Regions from separate parts of the Neobacillus sp. C211 genome, predicted to be linked through region 1. Evidence: riboswitches for the same ligand, from Rfam matches in the RefSeq annotation. Region 1 holds a riboswitch; each other region holds the start of a gene.
The links. A riboswitch is a leader RNA that binds a small molecule or an ion and turns the genes downstream of it on or off. The one in region 1 is predicted to bind S-adenosylmethionine.
Positions count from the first base shown of each region.

Region 2: another riboswitch for S-adenosylmethionine. It lies ahead of ACSU6B_RS11670 (sugar ABC transporter substrate-binding protein); the one in region 1 lies ahead of ACSU6B_RS02960 (methionine ABC transporter ATP-binding protein).
Region 3: another riboswitch for S-adenosylmethionine. It lies ahead of ACSU6B_RS27955 (homoserine dehydrogenase); the one in region 1 lies ahead of ACSU6B_RS02960 (methionine ABC transporter ATP-binding protein).
Region 4: another riboswitch for S-adenosylmethionine. It lies ahead of mtnW (2,3-diketo-5-methylthiopentyl-1-phosphate enolase); the one in region 1 lies ahead of ACSU6B_RS02960 (methionine ABC transporter ATP-binding protein).

Region 1 is NZ_JBPXRO010000002.1:233,986-237,122, forward strand. It holds gene ACSU6B_RS02950 (SCP2 sterol-binding domain-containing protein) at 1-11, shown strand, start outside; SAM riboswitch class I at 91-201, shown strand; gene ACSU6B_RS02955 (O-acetylhomoserine aminocarboxypropyltransferase/cysteine synthase family protein) at 267-1,583, shown strand; SAM riboswitch class I at 1,717-1,826, shown strand; gene ACSU6B_RS02960 (methionine ABC transporter ATP-binding protein) at 1,993-3,018, shown strand; gene ACSU6B_RS02965 (methionine ABC transporter permease) at 3,011-3,137, shown strand, end outside.
Region 2 is NZ_JBPXRO010000010.1:113,049-116,185, reverse strand. It holds gene ACSU6B_RS11675 (MFS transporter) at 1-610, shown strand, start outside; SAM riboswitch class I at 868-975, shown strand; gene ACSU6B_RS11670 (sugar ABC transporter substrate-binding protein) at 1,105-2,220, shown strand; gene ACSU6B_RS11665 (sugar ABC transporter ATP-binding protein) at 2,290-3,137, shown strand, end outside.
Region 3 is NZ_JBPXRO010000054.1:14,694-17,830, reverse strand. It holds gene ACSU6B_RS27955 (homoserine dehydrogenase) at 207-1,445, opposite strand; SAM riboswitch class I at 1,549-1,660, opposite strand; gene ACSU6B_RS27950 (GNAT family N-acetyltransferase) at 1,757-2,431, opposite strand; gene ACSU6B_RS27945 (GNAT family N-acetyltransferase) at 2,451-3,113, opposite strand; gene ACSU6B_RS27940 (carbon-nitrogen hydrolase family protein) at 3,134-3,137, opposite strand, start outside.
Region 4 is NZ_CM122574.1:85,388-88,524, reverse strand. It holds gene ACSU6B_RS00500 (pyridoxal phosphate-dependent aminotransferase) at 30-1,205, shown strand; SAM riboswitch class I at 1,288-1,396, shown strand; gene mtnW (2,3-diketo-5-methylthiopentyl-1-phosphate enolase) at 1,469-2,680, shown strand; gene ACSU6B_RS00490 (2-hydroxy-3-keto-5-methylthiopentenyl-1-phosphate phosphatase) at 2,677-3,137, shown strand, end outside.

The DNA of each region.
Region 1 (3,137 bases):
CAAATTTCTAATCAGAGCTATTGACTCGGAATTAAACTTACTGTAAAGTTTTAGGTGAATAATCAAATAATAAAGACAATTCAATAAACATTCTTATCGAGAGTGGCGGAGGGACTGGCCCTTTGAAGCCCAGCAACCGGTTTATAACACAATCACACGGTGCTAAATCCAGCAGAGCGGAGATGCTCTGAGAGATGAGGAGAGAGTCCCCCTCTTCTATGAAGCGGGGGTTTTGTTTGTTGCATTGCAAAAAAGGAGGAAGTAGTATGGGTGAAAATCAAAAGAAGTATCGTTTTGAAACATTGAGTGTTCATGGTGGATTGTCTCCGGATCCGGTAACGGGGGCTCGAGCCGTTCCGATTTATCAAAACAACGCCTATCAATTTAAGAATACAGAGCATGCGGCAAACCTATTTAGCTTAGCGGAACCTGGGTACATATACACACGCATTCACAACCCTACTACTACCGTTTTTGAAGAAAGAGTAGCATTATTGGAAGGCGGCGTTGGTGCCCTAGCAGTTGCTAGCGGTATGGCAGCGATTACCCTCGCCATTTTAAATATTGCTGAAGCTGGCGATGAAATCGTATCGGCATCAAATCTCTATGGAGGAACATATAATCTTTTTGCAGTGACGCTTCCAAAATACGGGATTAAAGTGAAATTTGTTGACCCTGAAAATCCGGAAAACTTCCGTGCTGCTATTACCGACAAAACAAAGGCTGTTTTCGCTGAAACGATTGGTAACCCAAGCCTTCGTGTACTTGATATTGAAAAAGTCGCCGATATTGCTCATGCAGCAGGTGTTCCATTAATTATTGATAACACCTTTGCCACTCCATATCTGTGCCGGCCAATTGAATATGGTGCCGATATTGTGATTCATTCTGCCACCAAATGGCTCTTAGGAAATGGAACAACTACAGGTGGAGTTATTGTCGATGGTGGGAAGTTCGATTGGAATTCGCCGCGATTCCCTGGTTTTACAACGCCAGATGCCAGCTACCATGACCTGGTTTATGCAGAAGCCCTAGGTGAGATCGCCTATATTATCAAAGCACGTGTCCAATTGCTGCGTGACTTAGGACCGGCATTAAGTCCGCAAAATTCCTTCCAGTTTATCCTTGGACTTGAAACACTGCATGTTCGAATGAAGGAGCATGTGGCTAATACTAAAGAAGTGGTGGAATATTTAACTAATCATCCTGCTGTGGAATGGGTATCTTATCCAGGACACCCGTCCCACCCAGATTATGAATTAGCCAAAAAGTACTTGCCAAAAGGTGCAGGTTCCATGGTTGTCTTCGGGATTAAAGGCGGTAAAGAAGCAGGAGCCAAATTAATCGATTCGATTACTCTATGGGCGCATGTGGCAAACGTTGGCGATGCAAAAAGTTTAATTATTCACCCAGCAAGCACCACCCATCAGCAATTAGATGCTGATGGCCTGAAAGCTGCAGGTGTAACAGAGGATTTGATTCGCCTTTCAATCGGTATCGAGAATGTTGAGGATTTAATCGAAGATCTCGAATCAGCTATTTTGGCTGCTACTGGTGTAATCTCATTAAAGGTAAATGCATAAAAGTTACCAAAACTTATTTTTCCGAATATGAAGTTATTTTCATTGACACCCCTTTTTATCCATGATACGATAACTTTCGTAATATAATTACTTAAACAAATTAACGTTTTAATTGAATATAGGTTACTTGATGCTCTTATCAAGAGAGGTGGAGGGATGTGCCCGATGAAGCCCGGCAACCGTCAATATTTATTATTGAAATGGTGCCAATTCACACAAAGCGATTGCTTTGGGAGATGGGAGAAAGGATTATTTTTAATGATGCCTTTCTGCCTGCGCAGAAAGGCTTTTATTTTGTTAAAACAGAATCTTTTTGTTGAAAAAGTCAAACCCTATATTATATAAGCGGTATATTACAATACAAATCTTTCAGAATGTTAAGTAAATTGGATAAGAAGCAGGTGATTCAATGATATCAATAAAAAATGTCCAGAAGATATTCCCTTCTAAACAAGGTCAGCTAAGAGCCGTCGATGATGTCAACCTGGAAATACAAGAGGGAGAAATATTCGGAGTGATTGGATACAGTGGTGCTGGTAAAAGTACCTTAATCCGAATGTTAAATGGATTAGAGCTGCCAACCGACGGAACTGTAACAGTAGCTGGCCGCGTTATTTCGAAGATTAAAGGCAGTGAGCTTCGAAAAGCACGTCAGGAAATCAGCATGATATTTCAGCATTTTAATTTACTGTGGTCGAGGACGGTTAGTGAAAATATCGCTTTTCCACTCGAAATTGCAGGTGTAAATGGTCCACAAAGAAAAAAAAGAGTGGAAGAGCTTATTAAATTAGTTGGCCTAGAGGGAAGAGAAAATGCTTATCCATCCCAGTTAAGCGGTGGACAAAAGCAACGGGTAGGGATTGCCAGGGCACTCGCTAACAATCCAAAAGTGCTGCTTTGTGATGAAGCAACATCCGCACTTGACCCGCAAACAACAGATTCTATATTGGATTTGTTAGTGGATATTAATAAACGGCTTGGTTTAACGATTGTTTTGATTACCCATGAAATGCATGTCATTCGTAAAATATGCCACCAGGTGGCAGTAATGGAAAACGGAAGAGTCGTTGAGCTTGGTCCGGTGTTGAATGTGTTTAAAAACCCGCAGCAGCCGATTACAAAGCGATTTGTCCAGCAGGTAACGGAACCGGATGAAACGATAGAAACAATCAAACATCTACTCGAACTTTATCCGCATGGACAAGTGGTTCAGCTCTCATTCATCGGGGCAGCAGCAGAACAACCATTAATCACAAACGTCATCCGAGATTTCGATGTTGTCGTAAATATTCTTCAAGGGAAAATATCGCACACGCAAAACGGATCATACGGAACATTATTTATTCACTTGGATGGACAGTTAAGCGAAATACAGAAAGCCATCGATTATATTCACTCACAGCAAGTCGGCGTGGAGGTGATCAGTAATGGCTGATTTTATGGAAATGGTAAAGTGGGAAAATTTAATAGAAGCAACACGTGAAACCATTTATATGACTTCCATTTCAGTGTTTACGACTTTTATATTAGGATTATTCCTCGGTCTGCTATTAT
Region 2 (3,137 bases), on a different contig from region 1:
TTTGACCAACCGACAAATGATTGGAATCTATATTGCACAGTTTTGCCTCAATACCATTGTTTGGTTCTTCTTGACTTGGTTCCCTACCTACCTTGTGCAAGAAAAACATATGTCCATGCTCAAGGTTGGCTTTATGGCTTCACTCCCGTATGCAGGTGCCTTTTTAGGTGGAATTGTCGGTGGATATATATCCGACTGGTTGTTAAAGCGTGGAAAGTCACTTGGTGTAGCACGTAAAACACCAATAATAATCGGATTCTTGTTTTCAAGTATTATTGTTCTCGCTAACTATACTTCATCAGCAGCACTCATCATGCTTATCATGTCGGTAGCCTTTTTCGCCAAAGGGATGGCAGGTGCAACATGGACGCTTGTTGGCGATATGTCTCCAAAAGAAATCATTGGACTAAGCGGTGGAATATTTAATACATCAGGTAACTTGGCTGGTATCGTAATCCCTATTGTAGTTGGATATATTTTAAGTACTACGCATTCCTTCAGTGCTGCATTATTCTTTATTGGAGCAGTCTTGATCATTGGAGCATTATCTTATATCTTTATCGTGAATAAAGTAGAGCGGATCGAATTACCAGCAGAATTAATGGAGTAAAAACCAGCTCTAAAAAATGTACATGCTTCATGGAAATTAAATTTGAAAAAGAAGGCTAGCCTATATATTAAATGGTTAGCCTTTCTTCATTTCAGGATTTATTTCTATAGCTGTAACGCTTCATATTTTTCAGCACTTATATTCAAAAGCTTTGAGGCGTAGGAATAATAACTATATTAGAAATATTCAAAACACTATTGACAACTTGTTAATAGGAGACTAAAATCTAATTTATTACTTTAAATGAATAATACGTTCTCTTATCAAGAGTGGCAGAGGGACTGGCCCGATGACGCCCAGCAACCGTTCCGTTTGGAATTGGTGCTAAATCCTGCAAAACAATTTATTGTTTTGAAAGATAAGAGAGGAGTAGTCCCTTAATTTGTGATGAAACCTCTCTTTTCTGGAGAGGTTTTTTATTTTTATATAAAAACAAACCTTTCCAATCGGAGTAATGGAGTATTGATAAGAATCTAAAAGGGGGAGCTTTAATCATGAAAAGAAATATCTTTAAAAGTACACTCGTATCAGCGTTAGCAGCAACACTCTTACTCACAGGCTGTGCTTCTGAGGGAGAAAAAAAACAAGCAAGCGCTCATAAAAAGGTTTCACTTGAAGGTGTATCTGAAAAGTTTACAAGTGGTGATCCGTTAAAAATCAAGGTTATCCGTAAAATTGGCGGTGATGATCATACTGCCCAATTCTTAGCAGGTGCAAAAGAAGAGGGAGAAGCCTTAGGTTTTCAAGTGGACGTGTTTACCGCAAATGGTGATACAGCTAAGTTCCATGATGCGATTAATCAGGCATTAGACCAGGATTATGATGGATTTATCATCTCTCATGGTGACGATGATGCGACTGTTAATGATGTAAAAAAGATAGTTGAAAAAGGAAAAAGTGTAGTTACATTTGACTCCAATCCAAATATTGCGAAGCTTGATGGAGTAACGCTTACTTCACAGGATGATGAAGCCTTAGCAACTTTAGCCCTTGATCAACTAGTAAAGAATACAAAGGGTAAAGCAAATATTGCCTACCTATGGGTCGACGGTTTCCCTGCAATGGTTAGACGTAATAAGGTTTATCAAGAAGTCCTTTCAAAAAATCCTGAAATTAAAGAAGTGGAACGCTTTGGTGTGGCTGCGGCAGATACAAGTGTACAAACACAAAACGCAGTTGCAGCCATGTTAAATAAATATCCAAAGGGCAAACTGGATGCCATATTTGCTACTTGGGATGCTTTTGCAATCGGTGCAGCACGAGCTTTGAAAGAAGCGGGACGTGAAGAAGTGAAGATTTATGGAATCGATGTTTCCAATGCGGATCTGCAAGAAATTCAAAGAAAAGGCAGCGCTTGGAAATACACAGCAGCTGTCGATCCGAAACTTATCGGTGCTGTTGATATGAGAATACTTGCGAAAAAGCTTGCAGGTGAAGAAACACCACAGACTTTTGATTTAGATGCTTCACTTGTTTCACAAGAAAATCTTCTCAAAGCAAAAGAGCCTGTAAACATGGTTAATCTGGCAAAAATTATCCCAGGCTGGGGTCAATCGACGGCATTTGAGGAAGAGTGGATAAAGACGTTAAAGAAGCATTATAAAGAATAGTCGGTATACAACTAGACACTCTCTTTTTCAATAGATGAAGAGAGTGTTTGCTTACGGGGGATGATTTTGATGAGATCAACATTGGAGATGAAAAACATCTCAATAGAGTTTCCTGGTGTGAAGGCATTGAATCAGGTCGACTTTTCGATGAAAACGGGAGAAATTCAAGCTTTGATTGGGGCAAATGGGGCAGGGAAATCAACGTTAATGAAGGTTCTCGCGGGTGCTTATGACCACTATACCGGTGAAATAAGCTTAGATGAGAAAAACCTGAGGATTCGTTCTCCGAAAAATGCACAGGACGCAGGAATACAAATCGTTTATCAAGAAGTAGATACGGCTCTCATTCCGTATTTAACCGTCGCCGAAAATATTATGCTCCTCGATACAGTCCATAACATGGGGAAAAAGCAATGGATGAAATGGAAAAACCTTCATCAAAGAGCGGATGAAATACTATCAAGTATGAACATTATGCTTCCGACGAAGAAGCTAGTAAGTGAGTTAACGTTAGCGGAAAAACAAATGATCTTAATCGCTAGGGCTGTTTCAAATCAATGTAAGTTTCTTATTTTAGACGAGCCGACAGCACCATTGAGTCATACTGAAACGACGGAACTATTCCGGATTGTCCGTGATTTAAAAAAGCAAAATGTAGGTGTTATCTTTATTTCCCATCGCCTGCCAGAAATTTTTGGAGTCTGTGATGAAGTAACTGTGATGAGAAACGGTGAACTTGTTGCAAAAGAGGCAGTTACTAATACGACCATCAACAAAGTGGTGGAGCATATGCTGGGTCAAAGATTAGAGGAACAGTTCCCAGAGAAGAATACGTCTATTGGAAGCACGGTCCTTGAGGTAAAAGGACTTTCAGATAGAGGGAAGATTAAAGATTTACATATTCATGTTAAAGCAGG
Region 3 (3,137 bases), on a different contig from region 1:
TTACCTCCCTGTTGATTTCCGCGGAAGGCACGCAGGCTCCCCGGACCGCCCGTGGAAAGCGAAGTGCCTAGAGCGGAAATCAACAGGCCCATTAGCAGGTACAATGAATAATTAAATGCTGAGAATAAAAAATTGCCGATAAAAATACCCTTTCTCGACAATCTGAGAGCACCAAAGTGCTCTTCTATCACGGGAATAATGGCTTTTTAGAGGACAGCTAAAGTTACTTCTTTATTCTTAATTTCTGTATCATACTCCCCAATAATTTGAAAGTAGCACGTTGCCTTTTTCAGATTAATTAACTTTTCAATTTCTTCCTTGGTTGCCTTGATAATTGCTATCTTATCAGAAGCTTGGGCCACCCATGTAATCAAAGGGTTATTATAATTCTTTGAGAGGCCTTGAATTAACCATAATTCTTTTTCGTTCCCTTTTTTCTCTCCATCACATGCTGCTGTTATTTTTGTGATACTCTTATTTGACGACCGATTTTGACAGACATAGACCAAATCTTCAATAACAGCACTTGCAGTAGGATACATCCCAGCTCCTGGTCCTTGCAAAGTAATACTACCAACAATATCAGAGTGAATATTTACCGCATTTTCTACGCCTTCAATAGAATAAAAAGGATGAGATTTCCCAACAAGGACTGGTTTAACCTCTGCGTTAATTTGACTACCTGTCTTACTAATACTAGCAATATGCTTAAACCTTAACCCAAGCTTTTCAGTTGCTTCGATTAATTCACTTGTGATTGAAGTAATCCCTTCACGTTCAACATCCTGCCAATTTGGTTCTTTCCCAAAAGCAATTCTGCTGAGAATCATTGTTTTATAAAAAGCATCAAAGCCCTCCACATCGTTGGTTGGATCCACTTCAGCATACCCCTTCTCTTGCGCTAAAATAAGAGCATCAGCAAATGACTGCTTCTTCTCGCGCATTTCCGTTAGGATAAAATTCGATGTCCCATTAAGAATTCCTTGGATGTGACGAACTCGGTTAACATTTAATAACTGCCTTAAGGTTTGAATTACCGGAATTCCACCCGCAACTGTTGCTTCGTAACCCACCGAAACATTATAATTCTCGGCTAACTCGAGCAACTCATTCCCGTGGTGTGCAAACATTTCTTTATTCGCTGTGATTATGTGGCAACCACTTTGTATAGCTTGTTTTAAAAAAGTAAAGGGGGGTTCTTTGTCCACGATTGCTTCGACAACAACATCAAGCTGAGGAAGACTTAAAATTTCATTGAAATCTGAAGTGATTAGTACATCTTTATTAATATTTCTCTTTTTCTGCTTATTTTTAATTAGTATGGCTGCAACTTCCACTTTTCTCCCTAACACTCTCTCAAGCTCTTCCGCATGAGATTGAATTGTTCTATAAACGCCTTCCCCAACTGTACCAAAGCCTAGAATTGCCACTTTAATGACAGACATGCTCTCCACCCCTTAAATAATATTAGACATGACTAATAGGTTGTTTTTTTATCTCATATAAATAAGAAAAAACCCTCTTCATAAGAAGAGGGTAGATTTCCTCCTCTTATCTGTCAGGTTAAAAATAACCTGCAGGAATTAGCACCTTTTCAAGAATTACCTTGATGGTTGCCGGGCTTCATCGGGCCTAGTCCCTCCGCCGCTCTGGATAAGAGTTTTATTTAGTTAGTTTTTCATTAAATTTCAAAGTTATAAAGAGAATTCTAGTTGATTCCAAGGTAGTTGTCAATATTATTTGAAATTTCTTTTTATTAAAGTGGTAATAGGGGGACAAATTCCTTTTTCCCCAGTCGATCTATCATTTCGAGCCATTCCTTCGGCTTATTTGAAAGAATTGAATAGTATGTCGTCAGAAAATCCTTTACCAGGTCTGCTGGTAGTGAATTAAGTCCTTCATCTTGAATTGGCATGAAACATAAATCTAGACCTGCTACAGCTTCCCCATTGTTTTTCCAGGAAGGATGAACATATGAAAAATCAATGCGTTTATAACCCATATGGGATAGAACTTCACGTCGGACATATGGATCCATAACCTTTACTCCACCAAATTCGTGATGTTCAACCCGGTACGGATCGTATATTTCTGCAAACATCCCGAATAGCTCGTTACCATTTTCTTTAGCTAATTGTTGTAAATCCGTTAAACGGTTTTGCGCTAAAAAACGGCCAAGGCTTAAGCCTGGTTTACTGATGATTGTAAAATCTGTCATAGCAATATTCCAATCCGGATAATAACGATATTCAGTTGCTCCTGTGACTTCGTCTCCATCGACAGCCACAAACACGCGAATACTCGGATCTTCTAATGGCTCTTTCCATAGCTCATATTCTAATACTTCTTCTGCAGGAAATATTTCTCCCATTAAGTTATGAAGCTTTTTAAAATTAGGGTCTTCTATACTGGTTATTCTAATATATTCCATTATGATTCATTCCTCTCACTCATCTAAAAGGGTTTTTCCATTCCATTAATGCAGCATAATTGCAGGATTCTTCATCCTCTAGATAATTTTCAATAATCCCTATTGGCACACGACCACAATGCAGCAAGAAAGTGATAACAGGATCTTGAACTTCCCCTTTAATAGTTGCATCTAAATATTGTCCTGGTGTCATGATATCAGCTTTTTTATGATATCCTGGCATTCTGCCCCCGCCAAGTAATCGATATAACTCTTTTTCTATCACAACATGGTACATAGACTGCATCATCAATTTACCAAGCCCTAGTTTGCGGTACTTCGGACGAACACTAATATCAACAATATACAAGGTATTCCCATTTGGATTATTGTTCCGAATATATCCATGGTCAGTGATTTCTTCCCACGAATGGTTTTTATCGCTAGGATCAAAGTCGATAGTTAAGCCGGTAATTGACCCAGCTAATTCACCAGCTACTTCAACACACAATGCACCTTCTGGAAACATGTTCACATGGTTTGTTAATTGCTCTTTATTCCACCATAATTCTGAAGGAAAAGGAGGTGGGAAGCACTCGGATTGAATCTTGATAAGATCGTCAAAATCCACTTTTGAATAATTGCGAATGATAACTGGCACATGCCGCTCTTGGTCATAGACGTAAAATTCACTTCGATACATTCTATACCCACCCCTTCAGTTTAT
Region 4 (3,137 bases), on a different contig from region 1:
TCTTAAAAAAAATTAAGCAGGTGAGAACAATGAAGCAATTTCCACCATCAGAATTATTAACTAGTCTTCCAAAGCAATTTTTTGCTTCACTTGTTAAAAAAGTGGGGGAATATATTTCACAAGGGTTTGATGTGATTAATTTAGGGCAAGGCAACCCTGATCAGCCAACGCCTTCTCATATTGTTAAAAAACTTCAAGATGCAGCAGCGAATCCATTAAATCATAAATATTCTCCTTTTCAGGGACATCGTTATTTAAAACAGGCTGCCGCTGATTTTTATTTAAGAGAATATGGAGTGAGCATTGATCCGGATAAAGAAGTGGCGATTTTGTTTGGGGGTAAAGCAGGACTTGTCGAAATTCCTCAATGCTTATTAAATCCGGGGGATACCATCCTTGTACCTGACCCCGGTTACCCTGATTATTGGTCTGGGGTTGCTCTTGCAAAAGCTGAAATGGTTACGATGCCGTTACGAGAGGAAAATAACTTTCTACCGGATTATTGCGAACTGGATAAGTCTGTTTTATCAAAAGCAAGGTTAATGTTCCTCAATTATCCTAATAATCCAACAGGAGCTACAGCTACTCATGAATTATTTGATGAGACTATTAAGCTAGCTAGTGATCATGATATTTGTGTTGTTCATGATTTTGCCTATGGTGCTATTGGTTTCGATGGTGAAAAACCAATAAGTTTTATGCAGGTTGAAGGGGCTAAAGAGGTTGGGATAGAGATATATACTTTATCAAAAACCTTTAATATGGCAGGCTGGCGTGTTGGTTTTGCTGTTGGGAATGAGAGTGTGATTTCAAGCATCGAACTTTTACAGGACCATCTTTATGTTAGTTTATTTGGGGCTGTACAAGAGGCAGCGGCTGAGGCTTTAATGGGCCCTCAGGATTGTGTACGGGAACTTAACGATCTTTATGAGCGAAGACGTAATGTATTGATTGATGGGCTTCGTTCATTGGGATGGAATGTCACCGCGCCAAAGGGGTCCTTTTTCGCGTGGCTCAAAGTTCCTGAGGGCAAAACATCTGAGGAATTTGCTAATATTTTACTCGAACAAGCACATATCATGGTTGCACCGGGAATTGGCTTTGGAGAATTTGGAGAAGGATATGTCCGTGTTGGGTTATTAACATCAGAACAACGATTAGCCGAAGCTGTTGAAAGAATTAGTCGTTTGGAAATATTCTGTTAAATTGATTGACATTTTATATTTTTCTTGCGATAATGCAAATTAAAGTTAAACAACATTAAAACTTTATAAAATACGAATCGTTTTCTTATCAAGAGCAGGCGGAGGGAAAAGCCCGATGAAGCCCGGCAACCGACTTAAACCAGTTTTAGGCACGGTGCTAATTCTTGCAGCAACAAGCTGATAGATGAGAAGATGTTAGTTTGCGGCTAACCTCTTCTTTGTTGAAGAGGTTTTTTATGTTTTTTGAAAGGACGTGTTTTTGAATGTCTAAAATAATTGCTACATATTTACTGCATGATGAAAAAAAACCAACCAAAAAGGCTGAAGAGATTGCACTTGGATTAACTGTAGGTTCATGGACGAACTTGCCTGAACTAGAGCAAAGCCAATTACGCAAGCATAAAGGTAGTGTGGTATCCGTTGAAACGATACCTGCAGAAAAAGGTGACCAATCTTTAATCCGCATAGCCTATCCAGCGATTAATTTTTCTAATGACCTGCCTGCTATTTTAACAACCGTTTTCGGTAAGCTTTCATTAGATGGAAAAATAAAATTACTAGATTTACAGTTTGATGACGGATTAAAGAGTCAGTTCCCTGGCCCAAGGTTTGGAATTGAAGGTCTTCGGAAGAAATTAAACGTTTATAATAGACCGCTTTTAATGAGTATCTTTAAAGGAGTGCTCGGTAAAGATCTCGCATTTTTAGTTGAGCAATTAAAGCAACAAGCCCTTGGTGGTGTAGATTTTGTGAAGGATGATGAAATCCTTTTTGAAAATGAGCTGACACCATTTGAAAAAAGAATTGTCGAAGGAAAAAAGGCATTGCAAGAAGTATTTGACCAAACAGGACATCGAACTTTGTATGCAGTTAACCTAACGGGTAGAACATCGCAGCTGAAGGAAAAAGCAAGGAAGGCTGCAGAGCTTGGAGCGGACCTCTTACTGTTTAATGTGTTTTCCTATGGCATAGACGTCCTGCAGGAATTAAGAGAAGACGATGAAATTGCCTTACCGCTTATGGCACATCCTGCAGTTAGTGGTGCTTTTACATCATCTCCAGTTTATGGATTATCCCATTCATTATTGCTTGGAAAGTTGCTTCGTTATGCTGGTGCGGATTTATCGTTGTTCCCATCCCCATATGGAACCGTGGCGTTAGAGAAGACGAAAGCACTGTCGATTGCAAGTGAGTTAACCATAGAAGATGTCTTTAAAAAGTCATTTCCAGTTCCATCAGCGGGAATTCATCCAGGCTTGGTTCCTTTATTAATTCGTGACTTCGGTAATGATTCTGTCATTAATGCAGGCGGAGGGGTCCATGGCCATCCAGAGGGTGCACGCGGAGGGGGCCTTGCGTTCCGTCAAGCGATTGATACCAATCTTAAAGGAAAGTTATTAGCCGAAGGTGCAAAACAGCATCCTGAGCTCCATACGGCACTAAAACTATGGGGTAATGCAGAGGTGACCGTATGACAAAACCAGTGATTTTTTGTGATTTTGACGGAACGGTAACTGAAAGTGATAACATCATTAGCATGATGGAAAAGTTTGCTCCTCAAGGGTGGGAACGGATTAAAGATCAAATCCTCTCACGTGAGATTTCGATCAATGAGGGAGTTGGGAAACTTTTTTCCTTATTACCAAGTAAGTTAAAGGATGAATTGACTGAGTTTGCGATTGAAAATGCAAAGATTCGCCCAGGATTTGGAGAGTTTGTTGAATTTGCGCGTGCAAAAGGTATTCCATTTTATATTGTTAGTGGCGGTATTGACTTCTTTGTTTATCCAATCTTGGAGAAATATGGTCCATTTGATGGAGTTTATTGCAATGAATCGGATTTTACAGACGAGAGAATAAAAATTCTATGGCCGAATGAATGTGATTCATTATGTAACAATGATTGCGGATGTTGTAAACCAAGTATTATTCG